Regions from separate parts of the Clostridium sp. genome, predicted to be linked through region 2. Evidence: riboswitches for the same ligand, from Rfam matches in the RefSeq annotation. Region 2 holds a riboswitch; each other region holds the start of a gene.
The links. Region 2 has a riboswitch for S-adenosylmethionine ahead of LKE46_RS06295 (methionine ABC transporter ATP-binding protein). Riboswitches for the same ligand answer to the same signal wherever they lie in the genome.
Positions count from the first base shown of each region.

Region 1: linked by a shared signal. The riboswitch ahead of LKE46_RS04985 (trans-sulfuration enzyme family protein) and the one ahead of LKE46_RS06295 (methionine ABC transporter ATP-binding protein) in region 2 are both predicted to bind S-adenosylmethionine.
Region 3: linked by a shared signal. The riboswitch ahead of LKE46_RS13495 (methyl-accepting chemotaxis protein) and the one ahead of LKE46_RS06295 (methionine ABC transporter ATP-binding protein) in region 2 are both predicted to bind S-adenosylmethionine.

Region 1 covers NZ_JAKVOI010000001.1:983,314-988,071, forward strand. Annotated here, with positions in the region: gene LKE46_RS04970 (sigma factor) at 1-92, shown strand, start outside; gene LKE46_RS04975 (anti-sigma factor domain-containing protein) at 85-990, shown strand; gene LKE46_RS04980 (methylated-DNA--[protein]-cysteine S-methyltransferase) at 1,006-1,467, shown strand; SAM riboswitch class I at 1,513-1,618, shown strand; gene LKE46_RS04985 (trans-sulfuration enzyme family protein) at 1,706-2,878, shown strand; gene LKE46_RS04990 (zinc dependent phospholipase C family protein) at 3,058-3,654, shown strand; gene LKE46_RS04995 (glycosyltransferase family 4 protein) at 3,651-4,758, shown strand, end outside.
Region 2 covers NZ_JAKVOI010000001.1:1,276,465-1,281,222, reverse strand. Annotated here, with positions in the region: gene LKE46_RS06310 (MutS family DNA mismatch repair protein) at 1-609, shown strand, start outside; gene rbr (rubrerythrin) at 650-1,234, opposite strand; gene LKE46_RS06300 (amino acid permease) at 1,557-3,026, shown strand; SAM riboswitch class I at 3,059-3,167, shown strand; gene LKE46_RS06295 (methionine ABC transporter ATP-binding protein) at 3,246-4,202, shown strand; gene LKE46_RS06290 (methionine ABC transporter permease) at 4,204-4,758, shown strand, end outside.
Region 3 covers NZ_JAKVOI010000001.1:2,753,870-2,758,627, forward strand. Annotated here, with positions in the region: gene secA (preprotein translocase subunit SecA) at 1-587, opposite strand, end outside; gene hpf (ribosome hibernation-promoting factor, HPF/YfiA family) at 745-1,275, opposite strand; SAM riboswitch class I at 1,620-1,722, shown strand; gene LKE46_RS13495 (methyl-accepting chemotaxis protein) at 1,797-3,422, shown strand; gene LKE46_RS13500 (putative ABC transporter permease) at 3,521-3,994, shown strand; gene LKE46_RS13505 (cupin domain-containing protein) at 4,204-4,758, opposite strand, start outside.

The sequences.
Region 1 (4,758 bases), 290 kb from region 2:
ATATTATTGCTTTATTTGTAATATTCAGTAATAAAAATTTTCCTTACATAAGGTCCTATTTAAATATAAAAGCAGGTGAAAACAATGAATAAAAGAGAAGGAATAGTAATTAGCATAAGTGAAAAATATGCTAATTTACTTACTCCCTATGGTGAATTTATAAAGGTAAATTGTGCTGGTAAAAAGCCAAATATAGGCGAAGAATTTATAGGGAATGAAGTTAAAGCAGGTTTTTTTTATTCTAATACCAGAAAAATAGTGACTGCAGCGTGTATATTGTTTATACTATCTATAGGTGGGGGCGTCAAGGCTTATTACAGTCCATCGGCTACGGTACTGGTGAGTATAAATCCGTATGTTGAACTGAAGGTAAATTTTTTAAATAGAATTATTTCTTCCAGGGCATTGAATAATGATGGAAACAAAATATTGAATCAGGTTGATATAAATAATGCTAATATTAATGATGGATTGAGAATTATAATTGATCAATCTAAAAAAGATAAATTCATTGATTCGGATTATACGAAGACAAAAACTATTTCTATTGATATAGACGGTAAAGATATAAATATTTCAAAATTCAAGTCTCAGATGAAGGCTTCCAACTTGAACATTGAAATTGAATCAAACGGTAATGTGATTTTAAATAAGAATTCAATCGATAATTCAAAAGGAAGTGTAAAGGCGACTGATAACATATTGAATAAAGTTGAGCAGCCAAGTACCGGAAGCAGCTCTAAAAAACCTGATAATATCAATCATACCAGTAGAAGTCATATAAATACAGGTAGCGGCAGGTCAGCCCTGGATAAAAACAATGAAAAGAAAAAATACAATTCGAGAGGACCACACCAGTATAATAATAAAAACGGCAGTAAAATCAAGAAAAGTTATCAACATAATAACGGTCCGAATGTCGAAAGGGTAAAGAGAGTTGAGAATCAAAAAAAGAGTCCATATAAAAAGGGTTCGAAGACATGGAGATAGAAAATGGAGGATAATATGTGCAGTGCATATTGCTATGAATTTGAAATCGGAAAGATGGTAATTGTTGAGGACAACAGGACAATTACTCGTATATATTTTGGAGAGCATATACCCGAAAATGCTGGAAAAATTGAGACACCCTTAATTAGAAAGGCACATGAAGAACTTGATGAGTATTTTAGTGGAACAAGGAAAGTTTTTGATTTGCCGCTGGCACCGCAGGGAACGGAATTTCAGACAAGAGTATGGAAAGCGCTTTTGAATATTCCCTATGGGAAAACCTGTAGTTATAAAGAAATAGCAGAAAGTATAGGAAATGGTAAAGCATGTCGTGCGGTGGGTATGGCAAATAATAAAAATCCAATTGTAATTGTAATACCATGTCACCGTGTTGTCGGTTCCAATGGACAGCTGGTTGGCTATGCAGGCGGTTTGAATGTGAAGAAAAAACTTCTGGATATGGAAAAGGCTTATTGACAATAAATTCATTGTAGTATATCATGAAGTAAATTGAATAATTAAATCTTATCAAGAGTGGTGGAGGGACTGGCCCTTTGAAACCCGACAACCAACATTTGTACATGAATGTATGGTGTCAATTCCAGCAGAATATTCTGAGAGATAAGAAAAATATTTTATGAAATTAAAGTTGTTTTTCTTATGGAAGACAACTTTTTTAATGCAAATATTTATTAAATTTATGGGGAGGAAATATATGACAAAAGAAACTAGCTTTATAACAAAATGTGTACATGTAGGTAATGGTGTTGATAAAGAAACTGGTGCTATAAGGCGGCCTATAACCATGGCAAATTGCTATAGACTTCCAGAAGATGCATCATCGATTAACTGGAGTGATCCGAACCAGATGCTTTATACAAGAAATACTTCTGCAAATCAGCTCTATCTTCAGCAGAGACTGGCTGCATTGGAGGGCGGTGAAGATTGTGTGGTACTGGCAAGTGGAGTTGCAGCACTTGCAGGAGTGTTTTTCACATTTCTTGAAAGCAAAGCCCATGTAATATGTTCAAATGTCTCATATATAGCGGTTTACAGACTGCTTAACCAATATCTCCCAGATAAGTATGGAGTAGAAGCAACACTTGTAGATACATCCAATCTGGAAGAGATAAAAAAGGCAATAAGACCTAATACGAAGCTTATTCATGTGGAGACACCGGGAAATCCAACTACAAAAATAAGCGATATTGCAGAAATAGCCAAAATTGCCAGGTCCATTGGAGCATTGTTTAGTGTGGACAGTACATTTGCATCTCCGTATCTGCAGCATCCTCTTGAACTTGGAGCCGACCTGGTGGTTCATAGCCTGACAAAGTACATAAATGGACATGGTGATGCCATGGGTGGAGCGGTAATAGGAAAAAAGGAACTTATAGACAAAATAAAAGGCCAGGCTATGGTCAATCTTGGAGGTACGATAAGTCCATTCAATGCATGGCTTATAATGAGAGGGGTTGTGACACTGCCTCTTCGTATGAAGCAGCACAGCGATACGGCACTCAAGGTTGCACAGTATCTGGAATCAAATCCATCTGTGAAATTTGTTGCATATCCAGGCCTTGAAAGTCATCCCCAGCATGAAATTGCCAAAAAGCAGATGAGGATGTATTCAGGAGTCATAGCTTTTGCACTTAAGGCAGACAGCGAGACTCACAATAAATTTATAAATGCACTTGAACTGGTTGTCCCGGCAGTTTCCCTTGGACATGATGAAAGTCTTATTGTATATACAGGCCCAAATGATGAAAGAATAAATTTCTATCCTGAAATATTCAGAGACGGATATATAAGATTCAGCATAGGACTTGAAAGTGCAGAGGATATTATTTATGATTTAAAACAGGCACTTGAAAAATGCGGACTGTGAATTGGAGTAAAACAGCATGCTGCAAAACTAAGTATTTAGTTTTGCAGCATGCTGTTTTGTTTACAGGATTTAACGTATATGAATATCTCTTAAATAAAACTTAACAAGAATGTGCAGTCAAAAATTACATATAGGAAATATTATTATATTGGGGATATAAATAAAGAGGTGTCAGGTTGATGATATTAAATACTCACTTAATATTTTCCAAAATTGTATATAAACATTGTTTAAAAGAACTGAATTTCAAATTAAATAAAATCCTTTTTATGTATGGAAATATCAAGCCGGATATTTCTCCTAATTCCTGTAGGAATCCTCATACTTTAAAGGATAGCTTGAATGTTGTATCTGAATGTTTTGATAAATTGTCTCATGATGAACTGGATATTAATCAGTTTTCGATGATTCTGGGGATTATGTGCCATTATATAAGTGACTATTTCTGTCTGTATCATACAGAGGAATACAGCAATAAAAATATCTTTGGACATATAGCATATGAAATAGTACTCCATTTTAATTTACGAATTCTTCTCATACGCGGCAAGCTGAAATTAATAAATAATAAAAGTTTACCGCAGAGAAATATTCTGTCGATTATTTTCAATATGCAGCGAGAATATTTCAAGCAGAAGAGGTCATTTCTAAGGGATATAACCTATGCTGTATCGACTATAAATATGACAGTAGAATCAATAATCTATTTCAATTCACACGATTTTTCAAATCTGGAAAGTTATGATTTGCCAAAAGACATAGGAGGGATAATGTGAAAGTAGCTATTTTTACAGATACTTTTTTACCCCAGATAAATGGAGTTACCAATACTCTAAGTAAACTTGTAGAATATTATGAAAAAAACAATATTGATTATATGGTATTTGCACCTGACAATAATGTAGATGAAGATGAAAATTATAATATCCAGAGGTTTTTCAGCATAAAATTTTTCCTTTATCCGGAATGTAGAATAGCTTTTCCTAATACCTTTAGGTTGAATGACCTATTGTCCAGTTTTAAACCGGATATAATACAGCTTATGACCGAATTCAATATGGGAATGGTGGGTCTGAAATATGGGAAAAAACATGGAATTCCTACCGTATCCAATTATACGACTAATTTTTGTCAGTATTTGAATTATTACAATCTGGATTTTTTAAGTGGTTATGTATGGAATTATCTGAGATGGTTTCACAATCAAAATAGTTTGACCTTGTGTCCATCAGAAGAGGCAAAATTCTATCTTAAAAAGAAAGGACTATCAAATACAGATATTTTTTCAAGGGGGATAGATTCTGAAAGGTTCAATCCTGCAGTGAGAAGTGAGAATTTAAGAAGACAACTTGGTATTAATAATAAATTGGTATTTTTATATGTAGGGAGGGTTTCACCTGAGAAGGATCTGGATATCCTGATTGATGCCTATAAAAAAATCTACTGTAAATATAGAGAAAGAGTGGCCCTTATTATAACAGGAGAAGGACCGTACATGGACAAGTGTAAGGACGATCTTCCGGAAAATACTATATTTACTGGATTTAAAAGAGGAAGGGAATTGGCGCAAATTTATGCATCCAGTGATATATTTACTTTTCCTTCTTCGACAGAAACTTTTGGGAATGTAGTACTTGAGGCAATGGCTTCAGGTATTACGGTTATAGGTGCCGATGCAGGAGGAGTCAGGAATATAATTGAGCATGGAATTAACGGACTTAAATTCAAGGCAAGGGATGCCAATGAGCTTGTTGATTTAATGATAGAGGTGATTGAGAATGAAGATTTGAGAAATGTATTGAGTATAAATGGAAGAAATACCGGACTGAATAGATCCTGGAACAAAGTTTTCGGCGGACTTATGGACACCTATAATGATA
Region 2 (4,758 bases):
CCGCTTATCAGGGGAAATGCTGTCAGTAACGATTTAAATATGGACAGAAGCTCAAAGATTCTTTTGATTACAGGTTCGAATATGTCGGGGAAAAGTACTTTTTTACGAACGGCAGGTGTGAATTTAATACTTGCCTATACGGGAGCCGCTGTATGTGCTGATTATTTTAGATGTTCCATAATGAATATATATACCTGCATGAGAATAAGTGATAATCTTGATAAAAATGTATCTTCATTTTATGGAGAAATTTTAAGGATAAAATCCATTGTAGAGGCTGCCAAAAGAGGTGAAAATATATTTTTCCTTCTGGATGAAATTTTCAAGGGTACCAATTCAATAGACAGACATGCAGGTGCTAAAATACTAATAAATGAGTTGAATAGCTTAAGTACATGTGGTATGGTATCAACTCATGACCTGGAATTATGTGATTTGGAAAATAAAAATAACAGTAGTATAAAAAATTATTACTTTAGAGAATATTATAAAAACAATAAAATATATTTTGATTATAAGCTTCATAGAGGTATATCCAAGACGCGTAATGCCTTATACTTAATGAAAATGGCAGGAATTGATATTTCCGACAATATAAAATCCGATTAAAAAATCAGGCAAGAATTCTCGCCTGATTTTTTTAACTCATTTAGAAATTATCCGCCAACAGTTCAAAGTATGCTTTTGGATGTGCACAGGCAGGACAGGATTCTGGAGCTGAAGTTCCTTCATATATATATCCACAATTATTACATTTCCATTTATATACTTTGTCCTTAGTAAATACTCTGTCTTCTTCTATGTTTTTAAGTAAAGCTTTGTATCTCTCTTCATGGTGCTTTTCAACTTCAGCAATTTTTCTGAAAACTGTTGCAATTGTGCTAAAACCTTCTTCATCGGCAACTTTTGCAAATGCAGGGTATAATTGAGACCACTCTTCATTTTCTCCTGCTGCTGCTGCTTTCAAATTTGTTTTGGTGTCTCCTAAAGCAACTGGATAGGAAGCGTTTATTTCAACAGCCTCTCCACATAAATCTTCATTTAAAAATTTGAAAAATCTCTTGGCATGTTCTTTTTCGTTATTTGCGGTTTCTGTAAATATGTTGGAAATTTGGACATATCCTTCTTTTTTTGCTGTAGAAGCATAGAAAGTGTATCTATTTCTAGCCTGTGATTCTCCAGCAAAAGCTTTAAGTAAACTTTCTGCAGTTTTTGTACTTTTTAAAGATCCCATAAAATACCTCCTAAAATGTTTTTAGTAGTTATATGAGTACATATAACTATCCAATTACCTACTATATTCAATATATATTTAATAAATCCTTCTAAATGTATAAAAAAAGTATAGTATGAGTCTTAAAATAGTGATTTAGTTTAAAAACTAGATTTAATTTTGTGTAATTATAATATATGATATAATTTATTAGGAAATGACTTATAATAATAACTAGCAAATAATAATTATCATAAACTTACAGATATTGACTAATTGTATGACTTGGTTCATAATGTTAAAAGTAGATTAAGTGTCAGGATAAAGGACTAGGAGGAATAAAATGCAGAATACTTTAGATGATAAATATAAAAATCCAAAGGCAGCCAATGAATTAAAAAGAGGGCTTAAGGCAAGACATTTGAATATGATTGCACTTGGTGGTGCTATTGGTACAGGTATATTTTTAGCTCTGGGAAAAACTATAAATCAAGCTGGACCTGGAGGTGCACTGGTAGCATATATATGTATAGGCATTATGGTATACTTTTTAATGACAAGCTTGGGAGAAATGGCAACTTTTATGCCGGATTCAGGATCATTTGGTACATATGCTACAAAATTTGTGGATCCGGCTCTAGGGTTTGCTCTTGGATGGAACTACTGGTATAATTGGGCTATTACAGTAGCTGCAGAGATGGTAGCAGGTGCGGTTATAATGAAATACTGGTTTCCTTATGTACAATCTGTTATATGGAGTATATTGTTTTTGACAATTATAGTAACACTGAACTTATTATCTGCAAAAGCTTATGGAGAATCTGAATTTTGGTTTGCAGGTATAAAAGTTACTACAGTTATAGTATTTCTGATAACAGGGGTTGCCATGATATTTGGAATATTTAATGGAAATCCTGTTGGAATTGAGAATTTTACTGTTGGAGATGCACCTTTTGTAGGAGGAGGAAAATCCATATTCCTGATATTTTTAATTGCAGGATTTTCCTTTCAGGGTACGGAACTTGTAGGTATTGCAGCCGGTGAAAGCGAGAATCCGGACAAGACAATACCAAAAGCTATAAATACTATATTCTGGAGAATAATATTATTTTATCTTGGAACTATAATTGTAGTAGGCGCATTGATTCCATATACTAAAGCAGGTGTTCAGACAAGCCCATTCACAATGATATTTCAAAAAGCGGGGATATCTGGGGCGGCTTCTCTTATGAATGCAGTTATATTGACATCGGTACTTTCCTGTGGGAATTCAGGTATGTATGCATCTTCGAGAATGTTGTATTCCATGGCTAATGACGGCAAGGCACCCAGAATTTTTGGAAGGGTAAATTCAAAGGGTGTACCTGTGAATGCAGTTATTATTACTACAGTAGTTGCTTCTGCCTGTTTTTTAACAGGAATTTATGCAGAGAGTTCGGTGTATGTATGGCTCGTAGCTGCGTCAGGACTTTCAGGGTTTATAGCATGGCTTGGTATAGCAATATGTCACTTCAGGTTTAGAAGGGCATGTATGGTTCAGGGGAAGGATGTATCAAAACTCAAATATAGGGCTAAATTTTTCCCGCTGGGGCCTATAATTGCATTTATACTTTGTACGATTGTAGTGTTTGGACAGGGTATTACATATTTTCAGGAAAGTAAAATAGACTGGGGTGGAGTAATATCTTCCTATATAGGGATACCTTTATTTCTAATTTTATTGATAGTTTATAAGAAAAGAGAGAATACAAAATTTATAAAGTTAAAAGATGTAGAATTAAATGATAATATTGACACATCAAAATTAAGTTGATATAATTAGTTGCGTGTCAGGTATAAATTCTGAACTTATCAAGAGAGGTGGAGGGGACAGGCCCTTTGAAATCCGGCAACCAGTATGAAAGTGTTTTGTACAATGGTGCTAATTCCTGCAGCGGGAGCTGAAAGATGAGATATTGTTTTGTAATTAAGTCTGAGGTTTTCCTCGGACTTTTGTTTTTTGCTAAGACTTTATATGGGAGGATGAAATATATTGATAGATATTAGTAATATTGGTAAAAGTTTTGGTGGCAAAAATGTATTAAAAGATATAAATCTCCACATAGAAGAGGGCGAGATATTTGGTATAGTAGGACACAGCGGTGCAGGAAAGTCAACTCTTCTCAGGTGCTTAAACGGTCTTGAGACCTATGATACAGGAAGCATAAAAGTTATGAATAAAGAAGTAAAAGACTTAAAAGGCAAACAGATAAGGATATTTAGAAGAAATCTCGGAATGATATTTCAAAATTTTAATCTGCTCAATAGAAAAAATGTGTATTCGAATATATCACTTCCACTTGAAGTGTGGGGTATTGATAAAAATGAAATGAGGAAAACAGTTAATAATTTGCTGCAACTTGTAGGATTGGAAGATAAGGCCGAAAGTATGCCGAGGGAATTGAGCGGAGGTCAAAAACAAAGGGTAGCTATTGCAAGAGCACTTTCACTAAATCCCAGCATATTACTGTGTGATGAAGCTACCTCGGCTCTTGACCCAAATACCACTAAATCAATACTTGAATTGCTGAAAAAAATAAACAGAGAGTTTAAAATAACCATAGTTGTGGTAACACATCAAATGGAAGTAATAAAGGAAATATGTAATAAAGTAGCTATTATTGATGAGGGAGAGATAAAAAAATCAGGTACGGTAGAAGAAATATTTTTGAAACCTGGTAAAAATTTAAAAAAGCTGCTTGGTGCTGATAGCATATTGCCGGATCAGGGAATAAACATAAGAATATTTTTCCCGAAGAATATAAGTCAGGGGAATCTTATAACGTCCATGGCAATAGATTTGAATATAAAATTTTCAATAGTATGGGGAAAACTTGAGAAATTTCGAAGTGATGTACTTGGAAGTCTTGTTATAAATATAAATGAAAAAGATAAAGAGATCATATGTGAATATCTTTCTTCAAGAAATGTAAGCTGGGAGGTTGAATAATATGGGATTTTCAGAAACATTTACAGAAATACTGCTTCCTGCCATTGGACAGACATTATATATGGTAGTTGTGTCTACAATACTTGCTGTAATTATAGGTTTCATACCTGCCATTTTGTTGATAGTGACTGAAGAAAATGGATTAAGGCCTAACAGAGCAGTGTATAAGGTACTTGATGTAATAATAAATTTATTGAGGTCTTTTCCTTTTATAATACTTATGATAGCAATTTTCCCATTAACTAAATTGATAGTTGGCAAAACTATAGGTACTACAGCGGCCATAGTTCCAATTACAATAGCGGCAGCTCCATTTGCAGCAAGGGTAATTGAATCATCTCTTAAGGAAATAGATCCTGGAATAATAGAAGCGGCAAAATCTTTTGGAGCAAGCAATACACAGATAATATTCAAAGTGATGATCAAGGAGGCACTTCCTTCAATAGTTCTTGGAATAACGCTTACAGTTATAAGTATAGTTGGATGCTCGGCTATGGCAGGAACTGTAGGTGGCGGCGGACTTGGAGATGTAGCTATAAAGTATGGATATTATAGA
Region 3 (4,758 bases), 1.5 Mb from region 2:
CTCTCCTCCTTGTATACAACCATATTGTCTCTAAGGTAGTCGAATCCAAATTCACTGTTGGTCCCATAAGTTATATCACAATTGTAGGCTTCCTGTCTCTGAGCCTGATCCATATCATGAAGTATGACTCCAACCTTAAGTCCAAGAAATTCATATATAGGAGCCATCGAATCCCTATCTCTTTTTGCCAGATAATCATTTACTGTGACTATATGGACTCCCAAACCTGTAAGGGCATTCAAATAAGCTGGTGCGGTGGCAACCAATGTCTTACCTTCACCAGTTTTCATTTCGGCTATTCTACCTTGATGGAGCACAACTCCACCTATTAACTGTTCCCTGTAATGCTTCAATTCTACAGTCCTGGATGCAGTTTCCCTGACTACTGCAAAAGCTTCAGGCAGCAGCGAATCCAAAGTTTCTCCATTTTTAAGCCTTTCTTTAAATTCGTCGGTTTTAGCCCTCAACTGGTCATCTCCCAGTTTCTGCATGTCATTATCCAATTTATCTATATTATCTACTATTGGAATAATTCTTTTTACTTCCTTCTCACTATATGAGCCAAATATTTTTTGAAAAAGTTTCATTATTTTCATCCTCACATCAAATTTTATATAAAGATATATACTTTATAAATTATATCATCTAATTATATGGCATTCAACTAATAAAAAAATAGTTTACTTTAGTTTAATATATAAAAACAAGAGAGGAAGTTTTTAAACTTCCTCTAATAAATATCTTTTAAAATTCAGGCTCAATAAGCCCATAGTCTCCATCTTTCCTTTTATAAACTACATTTACTTCTCCACTTTCAGCAGCCTGATACACAAAGAAATTGTGACCTAGAAGCTCCATTTGAAGAACTGCTTCCTCCGCAGACATTGGTTTTACTGCAAACCTTTTAGTTTTAACTATCTTATTGTCTTCTTTTTCATCTTCACGCTGGTCTGGTATGAACTGGAACCTTAATGACTCTGAAGAACGTTGCCTTTTTAGTAACTTAGTTTTCTGTTTCCTTATCTGTCCTTCTAATTTATCCACAACTAAGTCAATTGAAGCATACATGTCATTATTTCTTTCTTCACCCCTGAGTATAACTCCCTCAAATGGTATAATAACTTCAACAATCTGGGAATTCTTCTGCACACTTAATGTAACATGTGCCTCTACATTAGGGTTGAAATACTTGTCAAGTCTTGAAAGCTTTTTGTCCACTGTATTCTTCAATGCATCAGTCACTGAAATATTTTTTCCCTTTACCGTTATTTTCATATTTCCAGCCCCTCTCTTATCAACATATGCCTGTGATAAAATCATCATAAACATACGTTTACTTTATGATGGTTTTAAAAGATATACATTTATATGATTATGTAATCTTCTATAATTATATTTTAATACTCTTTATAATAAAATACAATAGTACAAATTTATTCTTAAATTTATGTACTCAAAGCTAGAAAACATCTGAAATTATTCAGCAGATGACACCTCTGCATGTTTTTTGTAAAATAGTTTCCCAAAACAGCTAAAATGCTTGACAAATAAGAAGATAGGATATATTATGTAACTCATATAAATATTAGTATAATTTTATTAAAATTTAAATATGTAAATTCTTATCAAGAGTGACTAAGGGACTGGCCCTATGATGTCCGGCAACCTGAACATTTATGTTCAACGGTGCTAATTCCAGAAGGTAAAACCTGAAGATGAGAAACACTAAGACATATGAACTTCTTACAGTGTTCTCTGTAGGAAGTTTTTATTTTGTAAAAGGGGGAGATTCTATTATGAAAAAATATAAATTACTAATACCACTAATTTATATAATTATTGCATTAATACTCTTTTTTATATTCAAAAATATTTTGTCCAGAAATATTTTATTACTCAACAACATCATACTTATACTAATAAGCCTGATACTCTACAGTATACTGATAGATAAAACATCTAAATTTTTAGACGAAATTAACAATTCTTCCTATAAGATTGCGGAAGGAAACCTAACTGAAAAATTAAATGTTGATAATAAAGGTGTATTTAAAAAATTATGTTCCAATTTAAATAGTATCGTTTTTAATACAAGAAAATTTATAAACGAAACTACTATAATGACGGATAAATTGATAAATTATTGTCACAACTTGAATGACAATGGGAACAAAATAAAATCATCTACAACTGAAACTTGTGCGGCTATAAGCAAGATTTCTTCAGATATGACAGAACAGACCAACTATATACTTGAAACTAAAAAACTTTTTGATGACATCGGAAAAGATTACTCAGATATGGTGTCAAATGGGGAATCGATCCACGGCATAGCATCTTCCATGATATCTTCTATAGAGGATAATAATAAAATTTATAATGAACTTGTAGAAAAAATGAATGAATCAGCATCTTTTAACAATAAATTGGCATCTAAAATAAATACTTTATATGAAAGGGCTTTTAAAATTCAAACTATAGCGGATACAGTAAATCAAATAAGCAAAAGCACTAATCTACTTTCATTAAATGCATCTGTAGAGGCTGCAAGGGCCAAAGAATCCGGATCTGGCTTTGCCGTAGTAGCAAATGAAATAAGAAAGCTTGCCAAAAGTTCATCTGAACAAGCCAGTGAAATTCAAAGCATAGTAGATAATATAAAAGATGAAATTTCAAGTATATCAGTTGACATGAACAAGGAAGTTAAAAGTATAAATGAGAATATCCAGTTTTCAAAAACAATTAAAGATAATTTAAAAAATACTCAATCGGAAAGCTATAATACTCTTAAATCTATAAAGAACATAACTAATGACATAAATGTTCAAAATAAAAATATAATTGATATACAAAATATAATTAAAAAAATATCTTTTATATCTGAAAGCACTACTTCCTCCACCCAAGAAGTTGCATCTGCATCCGATGAACAATCTTCAGCTATAAAAAATATATTCAATTCAATTTCAAATTTGGAAGATATGAACAAGAAAGTAAAAAACAAAATAGATTCTTTTGCTAAAGACTACAAACTTACAGAGGAAACAAAAAAACACATACAAAAGGGATTTAAAATTTTGCAAGATGTAGCAAAATGCAATGGACTTTCTACAATGGATTATAAAGTCTGCACCAAAATACTAAAAGAAAATATAGTCAAATATCCACATTTTCAACTTTTTGGATTAGTGCAGAAGGATGGATTAAGAAAGGCTATTTCTTTGGATTATGACGAGAAAGAAGTATACGAGAACTTCTCCCACAGGCCATATTTCCAGGCAGCCGTAAAGGGAGAAAATTATGCCTCCAAACCTTATGTATCCGTAGATACCAATGACTATATTATAACAATAGCAGTTCCCGTCAGAAATACTACATCTCAAATTACAGGTGTACTGGTAGCAGATTTGATGCTTGAATAGCAGTCCACTACTAAACCAAAAGAATATTAACAGACAAAATTGAATAATATAAAAAGTGAACCAGGTCAATCCTATCTAATGGAGGTAGAAAAGGTACTATGGAATACAGCAGTTCCAACAAATTAAAAAATAGGATATATAAAGATTTGCTTTTAATATTTATAATGGGTGCTTTGTATATGGTCCTTGAAGGTTTATGGCGTGGCTGGACACATATAAGTATGTTGGTAGTAGGTGGAACAAGTGCTTTCTTAATAGGGAAATTAAATGAACACCCAAAATTCTACGACAGAGAAATGTGGCAGGAGTGTGTGCTTGGAACCTTTATAGTTCTTGCATTGGAATTTATTTCGGGAATTGTATTGAACATATGGTTAAGACTTGATATATGGGATTATAGTAACGTACCTTTTAATTTATATGGTCAGATATGTTTACCATATGCATTACTTTGGTTTATGTTAATGCCGCTTTGCATATATACGGATGATTATTTGAGGTATAAGATTTTTGGAGAGAAAAGACCTGCAGGGATATTGAAAAATTACAGGGATTTACTTACAGGTAAATGAAAAAAATTAGTGCGACAGTTTTTTGTGTAAAAAAATAAATCTCCCATTCGAAAGAGTGGAGGAGATGAATTTAACATATTTGTATTCGACTTACTCACGTATAAGGGAGAAGAAGTACTTAATTTTAAAATCTTAAAAAGTCTTTAAATTATCATGACCACTCGTAAAACGAGTGGTTTGCTCTAGCCCTATAAATATGCTTTTTTTAATCATTTCTGACTCTTTTCAGCAGCTTCTGCATCTGCTTTAGTTACATGAACTGTATTCCGTGGATGTTGAGGTGGTGCATAAATAGAGTATACTTTAAGTGGTTTATTACCTGTATTAATGACATCATGCCATGTACCAGCAGGTATCATTATTGCAAAGTCATCTTCAACTCTCTTCTGAAAATATAAATTATTGCTGCTATTTCCCATTCTAACAAGTCCCTGACCTTCTTCAACACGTATAAATTGATCTACATTTGGATGTACCTCCAATCCAATATCATCACCAACATTGATACTCATTAATGTAACTTGCAGGTGATTTCCAGTCCATAACGCAGTACGAAAAGTATTATTTTGCTTAGTAGCTTTATTAATATCAACTACAAAAGGTTGTGGACCGTAATCTCTTAATTGAATTTGGTCATTATTATTGGACGATTGTGAAGAACTAAATCCTGAATTATAATCAACTTCATCATTAGAAGATCTGTATTGATTATTGACCCATTTTAAATAATTTGGATCATATATTGGGCCGTTAGATACACAGGG